2 regions of the Kosakonia calanthes genome follow, and region 1 is predicted to be linked to the other one. Evidence: predicted binding sites of a transcription regulator. Region 1 holds the regulator's gene; the other holds the start of a gene.
What was found. Region 1 encodes CRP, which controls carbon source genes, mostly activating them, when cyclic AMP is high. Its sites were predicted from a motif close to ATGTGANNNNNNTCACAT; they were not measured.
Positions count from the first base shown of each region.

Region 2: a site for CRP is predicted at 1,131-1,148, ahead of AAEY27_RS00230 (PTS sugar transporter subunit IIB). Genes of this name have one in related genera too.

Region 1 covers NZ_CP151800.1:456,668-464,097, forward strand. The annotation lists gene AAEY27_RS01920 (YccS/YhfK family putative transporter) at 1-1,857, opposite strand, end outside; gene crp (cAMP-activated global transcriptional regulator CRP) at 1,906-2,538, opposite strand; gene AAEY27_RS01930 (OsmC family protein) at 2,851-3,255, shown strand; gene AAEY27_RS01935 (phosphoribulokinase) at 3,283-4,152, opposite strand; gene AAEY27_RS01940 (YheU family protein) at 4,206-4,424, opposite strand; gene AAEY27_RS01945 (hydrolase) at 4,421-5,440, opposite strand; gene mdcA (malonate decarboxylase subunit alpha) at 5,709-7,364, shown strand; gene AAEY27_RS01955 (triphosphoribosyl-dephospho-CoA synthase) at 7,364-7,430, shown strand, end outside.
Region 2 covers NZ_CP151800.1:41,869-49,298, reverse strand. The annotation lists gene AAEY27_RS00235 (LacI family DNA-binding transcriptional regulator) at 25-981, opposite strand; gene AAEY27_RS00230 (PTS sugar transporter subunit IIB) at 1,275-1,589, shown strand; gene AAEY27_RS00225 (PTS sugar transporter subunit IIC) at 1,602-2,930, shown strand; gene AAEY27_RS00220 (glycoside hydrolase family 1 protein) at 2,942-4,330, shown strand; gene AAEY27_RS00215 (PTS lactose/cellobiose transporter subunit IIA) at 4,336-4,641, shown strand; gene AAEY27_RS00210 (carbohydrate porin) at 4,786-6,165, shown strand; gene AAEY27_RS00205 (EamA family transporter) at 6,276-7,178, shown strand; gene nepI (purine ribonucleoside efflux pump NepI) at 7,296-7,430, opposite strand, start outside.

The DNA.
Region 1 (7,430 bases):
CAGGGCAATTTCGCATGACTGCAAATAGCGCTGTGCCAGTTCAGGCGTCAGCATGGTGTGCTCGCGCGCCAGCGTGGTCATCGCATTAATATGCTCAACGATAAACTGGCTGTGGGTGACCCACAGTTTCATATCGTTCAGGTAACGCGTGTTAAAACCCGGTTCCTGCATCGCCTGATTCAGCGAGTTAAACAACGCGTTATGCGCCTGGTTAACGCGCATACGCTGCCAGGCCAGCGGCGTGGCTTCTGGGTTATCACTGAGGATCAAGCGAATAGCGTCCTGATCGGTTTCCAGCGCGTCGTGCGCGTTCTGGCGCAGCAAGCCGCTTTGCCACTGCGGCCACAGCCAGACCATCCCGCCGAAGGCAATCAGGCAGCCAATCAGCGTATCAACAAGCCGGGCGATAATGAACTCATCGCCATTTAGCGTCAGGATCTGCAACGTATAAACGGCTGTAATGGTAAAACCGACCATCGCCCAGCCGTAGCTTTTGCGAATAATCAAATAGCTGACCAGCGTGATAAGCAGCATTGCGGCCAGCGTGAAACCGAGTGGCACGTGGAAGTGCAGGGTTGCCCCGGCGATCATCAGTCCCGCAAACGTGCCCGCTGCCCGGTGGACAATGCGCACCCGCGTCGCGCCATAACCGTTTTGCGTCACAAACATCACCGTCATCATGATCCAATACGGCTTCGGCAAGTTCAGGGCGCTGCCCATTAGGCTTGCGATACTGAGCATTACGCTGATGCGCGCGGCATTGCGCAGGGCGGCAGATTTTAGCGACAGATAACTTCTCAGCGCCGGGAAAAGCGGTAAACGGCGCTGCTTCTCGGCCATCAGATCGCGAATATAGAGCGGGCGCTGCGTACGCAGTACGCGGGCGATACGGCTGAAATGCCAGGCGCAAAACTGCCCGACCGGGTTGTCCGGGTGCTGACGGGCGATTTTTTCCAGCGCGCCGATTTGTTTCTCCATGGTGAAACGCGTCGGGTAGCGGTGATAAAGAATGTCATCCGCCAGCACGCGCAGGCGAGCGGCGACGGTTTGCGCATTCCAGCGAATAACCTGCTCGGCGTGGGTTTGCTCGACCAGTTTTTGCACTTCAGCAGGCTGATGCAAACTGACGGAGATATGCTCCTGCAAATCCAGCGCAACCTGAAAGACGCGCAGCAGGCGTTTGTAATCATTGTTTTTATTGGCCGCCAGCATGTGCAACTGCTGGTAGCACTGGCTTATTAAATCTACCGCTTTTTGCTGGCGGGCCAGCAGCGGCGGCAAGGCTTTTTCTGGGTCTGCGTGCTGGGTCAGCAGGCTATATTTTGCCTCGCAATAATCGGCCAGTTGCCGGTAGAGCAAACTGAGCGATTCGCGCAACGGCTGCTCGCGCCACATCCAAAACCAGAACCAGTTAAACAGCCCGTACCAGAGCGTACCCAGCGCGTAAATCAGTAGCGGCTCCCACACCGGCATATTCCCGGCGAGGCTCAACGTAAAGATAGAGGCAATCAGCGAGGCCGGTAATAAACGCCCATGCAGCGCGCTGATTTCCCCCGTTACGCCGAGCAGCAACGTCAGCACGGTCAGGATCAACGGCAAGGGAAAATCGTCGGCAAGCAGTAGTTGAACGGCCAGGCTACAGCCCGCAAACAGCGAGCCGCCAATAATCAGGCGTTTGAAAAAACGTTTGTGGGGTGTATCAAGACCGGCAATGTTGCAGCAGGCGGGAACGAGGGAGAACAGCAGACCTTGTTGTAAATGGCCGACCAGCAAACCAATCGCCACAGGCAAACACAACACCAGCGTTTGTCGCAGTGCGTAGTTGATCTCGGGGTGATAAATCAGCCTGCGCCACATGGGGAAAGAAAAACGGCGCACCGGATAAGCGATGCGCCGTTTTGCAGATTAACGTGTTCCGTAGACGACGATGGTTTTGCCGTGGGCGGAGATCAGGTTTTGATCTTCAAGCATTTTCAGAATGCGACCGACTGTTTCACGGGAGCAACCGACGATCTGACCAATTTCCTGACGCGTAATTTTAATTTGCATGCCGTCAGGGTGGGTCATTGCGTCCGGCTGTTTCGCCAGATTCAACAGCGTTTGCGCAATGCGGCCTGTAACGTCCAGGAACGCCAGGTTGCCGACTTTCTCCGAAGTCACCTGCAGGCGACGCGCCATTTGCGCGGAGAGACGCATCAGAATATCCGGGTTAACCTGGATCAACTGACGGAATTTTTTGTAGGAAATTTCGGCTACTTCACAGGCGGTCTTGGCGCGTACCCAGGCACTGCGCTCCTGACCTTCTTCGAACAGGCCCAGTTCACCGATAAAATCGCCCTGGTTGAGGTAAGAGAGGATCATCTCTTTACCTTCTTCATCCTTGATGAGCACTGCCACTGAGCCTTTGACGATGTAATACAACGTTTCCGCTTTTTCACCTTGGTGAATAAGCGTGCTCTTCGACGGGTACTTATGAATATGGCAATGAGACAAGAACCATTCGAGAGTCGGGTCTGTTTGCGGTTTGCCAAGCACCATGCGCGGTTATCCTCTGTTATAAGCTGGCTCCAGAAGCCGGGCGTAAGGGAACCCTGTTTCTGGGGTTGCAATCAAAGCTTCCCAAATCCCGGGAAGTGGACCGTCAGCGTCATCTGCGGCCTCTAATGTATGATGTCCTTTGCGTACATGCGTAACGTCAATGTATCTCTGTAGCATCCAGACTGTTTTAGCATAGCTTTTAACGCCTGTCTCCTGGTGTCTCGCTTCAGCATGACGCAGGTCGCCTTCCGTTGCGGCTTTTCTTATGTGCGCGTAATCTGTAAAGAAAATTGCAACTCCGGAGTGATGAAAATGCAGGCACGTGTGAAATGGGTTGAAGGGTTAACGTTCCTTGGTGAGTCCGCTTCTGGTCACCAAATTCTGATGGACGGCAACTCTGGCGACAAAGCGCCAAGCCCAATGGAAATGGTTCTGATGGCCGCAGGCGGGTGCAGCGCAATCGACGTGGTGTCGATCCTGCAAAAAGGGCGTCATAACGTCACCGACTGCGAAGTGAAACTGACCTCAGAGCGCCGTGAAGAAGCGCCGCGCCTGTTTACCCATATTAATCTGCACTTCGTCGTCACCGGTAACGCATTGAAAGATGCCGCCGTTTCTCGCGCGGTTGATCTGTCGGCAGAGAAATATTGCTCTGTGGCGCTGATGCTGGAAAAAGCGGTGAATATCACCCACTCCTACGAAGTGATCGAAGCCTGATTACGCAGCCCGGCGGCGCAGTCCGGGCTATATAATCTTTTTCCCTTCCATCAGCCGTTGTACCAGCGGCGTCATGATCAGTTCCATCGCCAACCCCATTTTGCCGCCTGGCACCACCAGCGTATCCATATGCGAGATGAATGAACCTTGCAACATTGCGAGCAACCACGGGTAGTCGATCCCTTCTAAATTGCGGAAGTGAATAACAACAAAGCTTTCATCCAGTGAAGGAATGCCTTTCGCGGCAAACGGGTTGGAGGTATCAACCGTCGGCACGCGCTGAAAGTTGATATGGGTGCGCGAAAACTGCGGCGTAATAAAGTTGATGTAGTCTTCCATCGACCGCACCACGGAATCCATCACCGCTTCACGGGAGTGTCCGCGCTCGCTGGTGTCGCGAATGAGTTTCTGGATCCACTCAAGGTTAACGATCGGCACCACGCCGACCAGCAAATCGACATAGCGCGCAACGTCATGCTGCGGTGTCACCACGCCGCCGTGCAGCCCTTCATAAAACAGCACATCGGTCGGTTCCGGCAACGGTTGCCAGGGCGTAAAAGTGCCCGGCACCTGGTTCCAGGGGACGGCTTCATCGTAAGTGTGCAGGTATTTGCGCGCCTGGCCCTGGCCGGTTTGGCCGTAGTCGCTAAAGGTTTGTTCTAACAGGCCAAAGTCATTGGCTTCCGGGCCAAAGTAGCTAATATGCCGGCCAAGATCGCGGGCCTTGCGGATAGCCATATCCATTTCCGGGCGGGTGTAGCGATGGAAGCTGTCGCCTTCCACTTCCGCCGCGTGCATGTTGAGTTGGGCGAAAATTTTACGAAAGGCGAGGCTGGTGGTGGTGGTTCCCGCGCCGCTGGAGCCTGTAACGGCGATAACCGGATGTTTGGCGGACATAGCTACTCCCTGAATCAACGATTATTTTCAGTATCAAAGCCGCCCGCACCCTGTCATTCGTGGAACTGCCCGCGCGGCATAATGTTCACCGTTTCGTGCAGTTCCGACCACACCAGCACGGCTTCGCCGTGTTGCAGTTGCCGTTTAACGTCGGCGACCTTTTGTTCAAGCGAACGCTCATGTTCACCATAATCGGTGCCTTCGCGCAAGACAAAGCTCTCAATCAGGTTGTCCAGCGTCTGCGCGTCAAGTTCTTGCCACGGAATAATCATGATGCTCCCAAATAGGCGGATAACCAGTCCGGGATGCGCTTCTCCAGCCACATTTCCGGGTGACGGAGTGTTCCGCCGACAAAACCAACGTGACCACCGTGTTCTGTCAGTTGATATTCAATATTCGTGGGTAAATGGCTGGCATCCGGGATCACGTTATGATCCATAAACGGATCGTCTTTGGCGTGGATAATCAGCGTCGGTTTGCGGATAAGCGGCAGCTGCGGCATGGCGCTACAGCGGCGATAGTAATCCAGCGCGTCGGCAAAACCGTGGATTTTCGCCGTGATCATGTCATCAAACTCCCGAATTCGCCGCACCTTTCGCAGCGCCGGCAGCGTGGTTGGCAAAGAACCGGGGTAGGCCCTTAATTTGCGCGCGGCATTGGCTTTCAACAAGTTCAGCAAATAGCGCTGATAAACGCGCGAAAAGCCCTTTTCCATATGATAACTACAGGCTTCCAGCATCAGCGGCGCCGAGACAATCACTGCCGCATCGACAGGCAAACTGTCATCCGCTTTCGCCAGCAAGCAGCCGAGCATATTGCCGCCCAGCGAGTAACCCACGGCGGCGGTCGGTACCGGGCCGAACTCTTCGCGCAACCAGTGCAAAAACCAGGTGCCATCCTCAGTTTCACCGGAGTGATAAATCCGACTCAGGCGGTTTGGTATGCCGCTGCACCCGCGAAAATGCATCACCACGCCCAGCCAGCCGCGCTGTTTTGCCGCATGGATCAGGCCATGTGCGTAAGGGCTGTGCAGGCTGCCTTCCAGACCATGAAACACCACAAGGCGCGGTTTATGGCGGGCTTGATACGGCTCTTCGCTCCACGCGAGATCAACAAAATCCCCGTCTGGCAGTTCAAGGCGCTGCCACCAGGGTTCGAATTGCAAACGGCGGCGAATCAATCGCGGCAGCATGGTTTGTAGATGCGGATTGCTCGCACCCCGCATCGGCTGGAAATAGTGTGAAACGCCTTGATCTTCAAGGAGATTCGCAGGGGTAATTTCTGCCATTTCGTCTTCTAATCTCTGTAAACCGGCGAACATTATACGTGCGAATAATTGAGCCGTTTAATAATTTGCGGCTCCTGTATAGGTTAAAAGCGCCCCATAAAGCTTTTCTTACCTGCCTAAACTGATCTGCATCACAAATTGTCACTTTGATTATTACTCTCAGGCTAATGATTTAGCCAGCACCTTAATTGATGCATTTCTCACCGGAGCGCAGACTACGTTCAGTGTTAAGCAAGTCAAAATGATGAGCTGAATCAGGAGGTTAATAATGTTATCTGGGCAAAAGCCAGCACAGGTATGGAACACGCGGCGTAGCGAGAAACAGCGTCGCCTGGCGTCCATTCCCGTGCAAGGCAAGGTACTGCCGACCGGCGATCTTGTCGCCATGCTGGAAAAACTGATCGCTCCGGGCGACCGCGTTGTACTGGAAGGGAACAACCAAAAACAGGCTGATTTCCTCTCGCGCATGCTGGCCGAAGTGAACCCGCAGAAAGTGCACGACCTGCACATGATCATGCCAAGCGTCGGGCGTAGCGAACATCTTGATATTTTTGAGAAAGGTATCGCCCGCAAACTCGATTTCTCCTTCTCCGGCACGCAAAGCCTGCGCATTTCGCAACTGCTGGAAGATGGGCAACTGGAAATCGGCGCAATCCACACTTACATCGAACTTTACGCCCGCCTGTACGTTGACCTGTGCCCGAATGTGGCGCTGATTGCTGGTTACAAAGCAGACCGCAAAGGCAACCTGTACACCGGACCAAGTACTGAAGACACGCCCGCGCTGGTGGAAGCCGCCGCGTTTCGCGACGGGATCGTCATTGCGCAGGTCAACGAACTGGTTGACGACGAATGCGATCTGCCGCGCGTGGATATCCCCGGTTCGTGGATCGACTATGTGGTGGTTGCTGACAAACCGTTCTTCATCGAGCCGCTGTTCACCCGTGACCCGCGCCTGATCAAGCAAGAACACATCCTGATGGCGATGATGGCGATTAAAGGCATCTACGCGGAACATCAGGTGCAGTCGCTCAACCACGGTATTGGTTTTAACACTGCCGCTATCGAACTGCTGCTGCCAACCTACGGCGAACAGCTCGGCCTGAAAGGCAAAATCTGCAAACACTGGACGCTGAACCCGCATCCAACGCTGATCCCGGCAATTGAAAGCGGCTGGGTCGAAAGCGTGCACTGTTTCGGCGGTGAACTGGGGATGGAAGAGTACATCCGCGCCCGCCCTGACGTGTTCTTTACCGGTGCCGATGGTTCGATGCGCTCCAACCGCGCGTTCTGCCAGTTAGCCGGTCAATACGCCGTGGATATGTTTATCGGTTCGACCTTGCAGATTGATGGCGATGCCAACTCCTCAACCGTTACCCGTGGACGCCTGGCCGGTTTCGGCGGCGCGCCAAATATGGGCCATGACCCGCACGGTCGTCGCCACGCAACACCGGCCTGGCTGAACATGATCACCGAACCTAACCCAATGGAACGCGGAAAAAAACTGGTTGTGCAGATGGTCGAAACCTTCCAGGCCGGCGCCAAACCGACTTTCGTGGAAAGCCTCGACGCGGTGGAAGTGGCGAAAACCTCCGGCATGCCGCTGGCGCCGGTCATGATCTACGGCGATGACGTCACACACGTGCTGACCGAAGAGGGGATTGCTTACCTCTATCGCGCTGAAAGCATGGAAGAGCGCCGTGCGATGGTCGCTGCGGTTGCCGGTATCACCGATATCGGTCTGGGCGTTGACGCCAAACGCGTCGCGCAACTGCGCCAAAGCGGCAAAGTGGTCTACCCGGAAGATATGGGCATTCGCCGCACTGATGCCACGCGCTCACTGTTAGCAGCCAGCAGCGTCGCTGACCTGGTGGAATGGTCCGGCGGTCTTTACAACCCACCTGCGAAATTCCGGAGCTGGTAATGAAACTTCTGCCACGGATTGAAGCTGAAGGCGGTGCCGAATGGCTGGCGCGAGCCGCCACACAGT
Region 2 (7,430 bases), 410 kb from region 1:
GCAGGAAGCTTCCTTATATATTTATTATCGCTTGCCCATTTCGGGAATAATCAAATCTCCGCGCACGCGATAAGTTCCCAGCACGCTTTGGGTTTTCTCATTGAGCCACGCAACAATACGCGCGGCCATTGCGTCCATCGAATATTCAATCGCCGGAATGGTCGGAATACCGGGCAAATGCAGCGAACCCGCAAGGCTGAAGACCATAATGTCGCCCGGCACGGATTTATTAAACGCCTGCAATTGGGGGATCACCCGCTGCGCTTCTTGCTCGTCGGCAACCAATAACGCATTGAAATTTAACGTCGTCGCGTTATTCAGCAACACCTGGAGCGCCACAGAAGATGAGGTGTCATCCATAAACACCAGGTTGCGGTTAAACGGCAGGAAATTGTTTTCCAGTGCTAATTTATAGCCGTGGAGCACCTGTTCGGCTGCGGCATTGTGCGGGTGGATCAGGGCAATCTGCCGGCGGCTTTGGCTAATCAGGTAATTGCAGGCGGTTTCCGCGGCGAACGCGCGATCGAATTGGATGCTATTGGGCGTGGCGTCGTCGGACTCCACACAATCCACCAGAATCACATTTTCATCATCAATCGAGAGCGGGAAACGCGCGCCGATAATTAACACATCGTCGCACAGCCCGCAGGTCAGCTCATCCAGCGCGCTCATCACCCCCGCTTTGGTATTGGCGAAGCGCAACAGGAGATGTTTTTGGCTCTGGCTTAAATGTTTTTCCAGCGCGTAAAGATAACCGGTGGTTTGGTTGATATTTTCCTGGGCGCAGATAACACCGATGCAGCCTGTCGACTGGCTGAGCAGTGATTGCGCGATAACATTGGGCCGGTAATTCAGCTCATCGACCGCTTTTAGCACCGCGAGACGGCTGGCTTCCTTCACCCCGCGCGAACCGCTCAACACCCGTGAGACTGTGGCTTTCGACACCCCAGCTAAACGTGATACATCGTTGATTGTAGACATCTTTCTCCCCTGACGGACGACCAAACGCGTCCGCGAAATCCAAATACAGCAACGGCTAATATATAACCATCGGCAGTATAACGGTTTCCTTTTTTCATGGAAACCGATTTTCCATTTAGCGCTTTTTGCTATCAAGAAATCATTAGAATCTGTGATGTAAATCCAATAAATAAGCCTCGCCTGATATAGATATTGATAGCTATCACACTTCCGTTGAGAACAAATGGAAACCGGTTTCCATATGATATCCAATCGTCTCCGCAATAAGGCGTTACATTTGAGGACGGATAACGATGTTCAGGATTATGTTGTGCTGCTCGGCCGGGATGTCCACCAGCTTGCTGGTCAGGAAAATGCAGGAAGCGGCGAAAGCGCGCGAAATCCCGGTGGAGATCGACGCGTATGGCGTCGCGGAATTTGACACGCAGTTTCCGCGTTACCAGGTCGTGCTTCTCGGTCCGCAAGTTAAATACATGTTAAAAACACTGGCAGAAAAGGCCGCCGCTCAGGGCATTCCGGTACAACCCATCAACCCGATGGATTACGGCATGCAACGTGGCAATGAGGTACTGGACTATGCTTTGTCGCTGATTGAAGCGGCGCATTAAATAGGTGTTCTTATGAGTTCCTTATATCAATCAATGGTTACGGTTATTGAGCAAACCATCACGCCGCTGGCCGGTCGTCTTGGGCAGCAAAAGTACGTTATCGCCATCCGCGACGGCTTCACCGCCGCACTGCCGTTTATGATCATCGGCTCGTTTATGCTGGTGTTTATCTTCCCGCCGTTTTCCGCCGACACCACCGTCGGTTTCGCCCGCGCGTGGCTCGATTTCTCCGCCGAATACCGCGAACAACTGATGCTGCCGTTTAACCTCAGCATGGGGGTGATGACGTTTTTTATCTCCGTTGGCATTGGCGCCAGCCTGGGTCGTCAGTTTAATCTCGACCCGGTAATGACCGGCCTGCTGGCATTTATGGCTTTTCTGCTGGTCGCCGCGCCCTATGCGGATGGCAAAATCTCCACGCAATATCTCTCCGGGCAGGGCATCTTTACCGCACTGCTGACGGCAATTTACTCCGCGCGGGTTTATGCCTGGCTGAAACAGCACAACATCACCATTCGCCTGCCGAAAGAGGTGCCGACCGGCGTTGCCCGTTCGTTTGAAATCCTCATTCCGGTGCTGGTGATCATCGCCACGCTGCACCCGCTGAACCTGTTTATTGAAGCGCAAACCGGCATGATCCTGCCGCAGGCGATCATGCACCTGCTGGAACCGCTGGTGTCGGCTTCGGATTCCCTGCCTGCCATTCTGCTCTCTGTGCTGTTGTGCCAGATTTTCTGGTTCGCCGGGATTCACGGCTCGCTGATTGTCACCGGCATCATGAACCCGTTCTGGATGGCGAACCTCTCGGCTAACCAGGCCGCGCTGGCGGCGGGCGCTGCATTGCCGCACGTCTATCTGCAAGGTTTTTGGGATCACTATTTGCTGATTGGCGGCGTGGGTTCAACGCTACCGCTGGCTTTCCTGCTACTGCGTAGCCGCGTCGCGCATCTGCGTACCATCGGCAAAATGGGCGTGGTGCCGAGCTTCTTCAATATCAACGAACCGATTCTGTTCGGCGCGCCGATCATCATGAACCCGATGCTGTTTATCCCGTTTGTCTGCGTGCCGCTGGTCAATGCTGTGCTGGCTTACGTCGCCACCAAGATGGGCCTGCTGGCGCAAGTCGTTTCCCTGACGCCGTGGACCACGCCCGCGCCAATCGGTGCGTCCTGGGCGGCAAACTGGGCCTTAAGCCCGGTGGTGATGTGCGTGATTTGTATGGTGATGTCCGCCTTGATGTATCTGCCATTCCTGCGCGCCTATGAGCGTTCATTGCTGAAAACGGAAGAGCAAAAAGCACAAAGCAGCGCGCCGCTGGCCGAAACCATCAGCAGTAATTAAAGGAGCAGGTCATGAAATATCAATTTCCCAAAAACTTCTGGTGGGGCAGCGCCAGTTCTGCGCTGCAAACCGAAGGGGAAAGCGAGCAAGGCGGTAAAAGCGCGACCACATGGGATGCCTGGTTCGCCCGTCAGCCGTGGCGTTTTCACCAGCAGATTGGGCCGCAGGAAACCTCGACGTTTTACCGCCACTGGCGGCAGGACATCGCTCTGTTAACGCAGCTTAATCACAACAGCTTTCGCACTTCGCTGAGCTGGGCGCGGCTCATCCCGGACGGCACCGGCGAGGTGAATCCGCAAGCGGTGGCGTTTTATAACGCGGTGATCGACGAACTGCTGGAACAGGGCATCACGCCGTTTATCACCCTTTTTCACTTCGACATGCCGATGGCGATGCAGGAAAAAGGCGGCTGGGAAAGCCGCGAGGTGGTGCAGGCGTTCAGCCGTTACGCGCAAATTTGTTTTGAGCTGTTCGGCGACCGGGTGCATCACTGGTTTACTTTTAACGAGCCGATTGTGCCGGTCGAGGGCGGTTATCTGTACGATTTTCACTACCCGAACGTGGTGGATTTCAAACGCGCCGCCACGGTGGCGTACAACACGGTGTTGGCCCACGCCAGCGCGGTGCGGGCGTTTCGCGCCGGGCATCACCCCGGTGAGATTGGCATTGTGCTGAACCTGACGCCCTCTTATCCGCGCTCGCAACATCCGGCGGATGTAAAAGCGGCGCATTATGCCGACTTGCTGTTTAACCGCAGTTTTCTCGACCCGGTACTGCGTGGCGAGTATCCCGCTGACCTGGTGGCGCTGCTGAAAGAGCACAATCAGTTGCCCGCCTGCCAGCCGGACGATATCGCGCTGATTGCAGAAGGGAAAATCGACCTGCTCGGTATCAACTATTACCAGCCACGGCGGGTAAAGTGCCGGGACAGCGCGGTGAATCCCGATTCGCCGTTTATGCCAGAGTGGTTGTTTGATTATTACGAAATGCCAGGCCGTAAAATGAACCCGTATCGCGGGTGGGAAATTTACGAACCGGGTATTTACGATATTCTCACCAACTTGCGCGTGAATTACGGCAACCCACGCTGTTTTATTTCAGAAAACGGCATGGGCGTTGAGAATGAACAACGGTTTATTGAAAACGGACAAATTAACGATAGTTATCGAATTCACTTTGTTCGCGACCACCTTATTTGGCTGCATAAAGGAATTAGCGAAGGCTGTAATTGTCTTGGCTACCATATGTGGACATTTATTGATAACTGGTCATGGTGTAATGCCTATAAAAACCGCTACGGTTTTGTGCAATTAAATTTAGCTACCCAACAACGTACCATTAAGAAAAGCGGAGAGTGGTTTGCCGCCACCGCCGCCGCAAATGGTTTTACTCAGGATTGATGTTTATGGTCGCACTTGAAGAAGCGGTAATGGAAATTATCGTTAATGCCGGGCAGTCGCGCAGCCTCTGCTTTGAAGCACTGCGCTCGGCGCGGGAAGGGAACATTGAAGAAGCGAAGCTGTTGTTGCTGGAAGCCGATGGTTACGCGCGCCAGGCGCACCAGATGCAAACCAAATTAATTGAACAGGATGCCGGTGAAGCCCGCCAGCCCATGACATTAATTATGGTGCATGCGCAGGATCATTTAATGACGTCGTTATTAGCGCGTGAATTGTCCGAGGAGATTATTCAGCTCTATCAGCGTAACTGAATGGAGAATTGATTACGGTAAATCTTAATGAATCTGTACCTCACTTAATAAAATAAAGCAGTTTGTTTTGATGATGGCAATATTTCTGCCCGTTGCGGGCCGGAAGGTTATTGTCTGAGAACAACTTACTAAATTGAGATAACCATGAAGATAAATAAAAAACTTCCAGTGGCGCTGGCGGTTGCGGCTACGCTTTGCTCTGGCTCCGTCTTCGCACAAGAATTTACGCAAGAGCAAATTGACGCCATCGTGGCAAAAGCGGTGGATAAAGCGCTGGCGGAACGCCAGGCCAAAATGGACACAGCAATTAATCAAAAAGCCGATGTGGTGGTTGAACCGCAAAGCACCGCGCAAACCCCGGATATGGCGATTCCTTACGGCGTGAAATTCAGCGGTTACGCCCGTTACGGCGCGCATTTCCAGTCCGGCGATCAGAAATACGTGGGTGTTGACGGTTCGTACAACGGCGCATCGGCGATTGGTCGTTTGGGGAACGAAGGCAACGGCGGCGAATTCCAGCTCTCGAAAGCGTTTAAAGGCGATAACGGCGCGATCTGGGATATCAACGTGATGTTCGATCACTGGGGTGACGAAGTTAACCTGAAGAAAGCCTACGCCGGGGTGACCAACTTGCTGGCCTCCAACCCGAACGCTTACTTCTGGGCGGGACGTGATTTCCACCAGCGCCCGCAACAGGGCATCAACGATTACTTCTGGATGAACCACGACGGCCAGGGCGCAGGGGTGAAAAACTTCGATATCGGCGGCGTGCAGTTTGACGTTGCCGCCGTTGGCTCCATCGAATCCTGTAGCCCGGAAGTGATGGAAGATGAATCCAACCCGTCGCGCATCACCTGTACCGGCAGCTCCAACGTCGGCGATAAAGGCAACTACGCGGTGACCTCCAAAGTCCACGGCATGAAAGTCGGGCCGCTCGATCTCGAAGTTTATGCCAACTACGGCTTCGACTCGAAAGCCGTCGATCGCGACGAGCGCCTGCATGCCTGGCAAGGCGGCGTGGTGCTCAGCCACACCAACGATCACGGCGTGAACAAAGTGATCGCCCGCTATTCTGATAACTCAGACAATAGCGTGTTTAACAAAACCGACGATCTGACGGCGATTTACGCCAGCTTCGAAGGCAGCTACAAGTTCACGCAACAAACTCAGGTCGATTATCTGCTGGCCTTCCATGATTACGACAACAGCACCATCAAAACCGATAATCGCCGCAACTACGGCGCGATTGTTCGCCCGATGCACTGGTGGAACGATGTGCACTCCACCTGGCTGGAAGCGGGTTATCAGCGCGTCGATTATGACGACGGCGGCGACAACCACGGCTGGAAAGTCACGCTGTCGCAAAACATCTCGATTGCGATGGGGCCGGAGTTCCGCCCGATGCTGCGTTTCTACGTGACCGGCGGCGAAGTGGATAACAAACGCACCGCGCGCGTGACCGGCACCGACGACACCACGCTTGATTCGCTGAACATCGGCGCGATGTGGGAAGCCTGGTTCTGATGCAATAAACCGGAGGCGGTCACCCTCAACCGCCTCCGGTTAAACCCTGTGCATGTGTTATGCTTCGCGCCCTGGTGATAAGTAATCAGCATGACAAAGTTGGGTGAGTAATGGGTTCGACAAAAAAAGGGATGCTGTACGTACTGGCAGCAGCTGTGTTGTGGGGCAGCTCCGGGGTGTGCGCCCAGTACATTATGGACAAAAGCCCTATTTCGGCGCCGTGGTTAACCATGACGCGGCTGCTGTTCACCGGGGTGATTTTGTTAACGCTGTCGTTTGTGCACGGCGACAAAATCTTCGCCATCCTGAAAAACCGCAAAGACGCGCTCAGCCTATTATTCTTCTCGCTGTTTGGCGCCATGGTCGTGCAGCTTACTTTTCTGCTGACGATTGAAAAATCCAACGCCGCCACCGCGACGGTGCTGCAATTTTTATCCCCGACGATCATCGTGGCGTGGTTTGCGCTGGCGCGAAAAGCCCGCCCGACGCTACCGGTAACGGCGGCGATTTTGACCTCGCTTATCGGTACGTTTTTACTGGTGACGCACGGCAACCTGACGTCACTGTCGATTTCCTCACAAGCGCTGGTGTGGGGTATTGTGTCGGCGTTTTCCGCCGCGTTTTATACCACTTATCCTTCAGCGTTGATTGCCCGTTACGGCACCTTGCCGATTGTCGGCTGGAGCATGTTGCTGGCCGGGTTGATGCTGGTGCCATTTTTCGCCGGGCAGGGGGATGAGTTTGTGGTTGATGGCAGCCTGTTGATGGCGTTCTTCTACCTGGTGGTGATCGGCACAGCGCTGACCTTTAGTTTGTATTTGAAAGGCGCGCAGATGATTGGTGGTTCGAAAGCCAGCATTTTGAGTTGCGCCGAACCGCTCAGCAGCGCCCTGCTTTCTGTGGTGCTGCTCGGCGTGGCGTTTTCGCTGCCGGATTGGTTAGGCACGCTGTTGATTGTTTCGTCGGTGATGCTGATTTCCCTCGATTCCCGCCGCAAAATGCGCGCCGCGTAGCGGTCAGAACCCGCAATATGCCGAGGTTTTGTAGGCCCGGTAAGCGCAGCGCCACCGGGCAATTTGCCGGATGGCGCTACGCTTATCCGGCCTACGAATTCACGCTACGCGATTTTTTTACGCTTTCACTTTCACTTTTACCGCCACCAGCAGCGCGGTCAGCAGCATCAAACTGCCGGAAAGCACTAACGGCGATAACAGGCCGTAATGGTCGAGGGCGAAACCGCCAATCGCCGCGCCGCAGGTATTGGC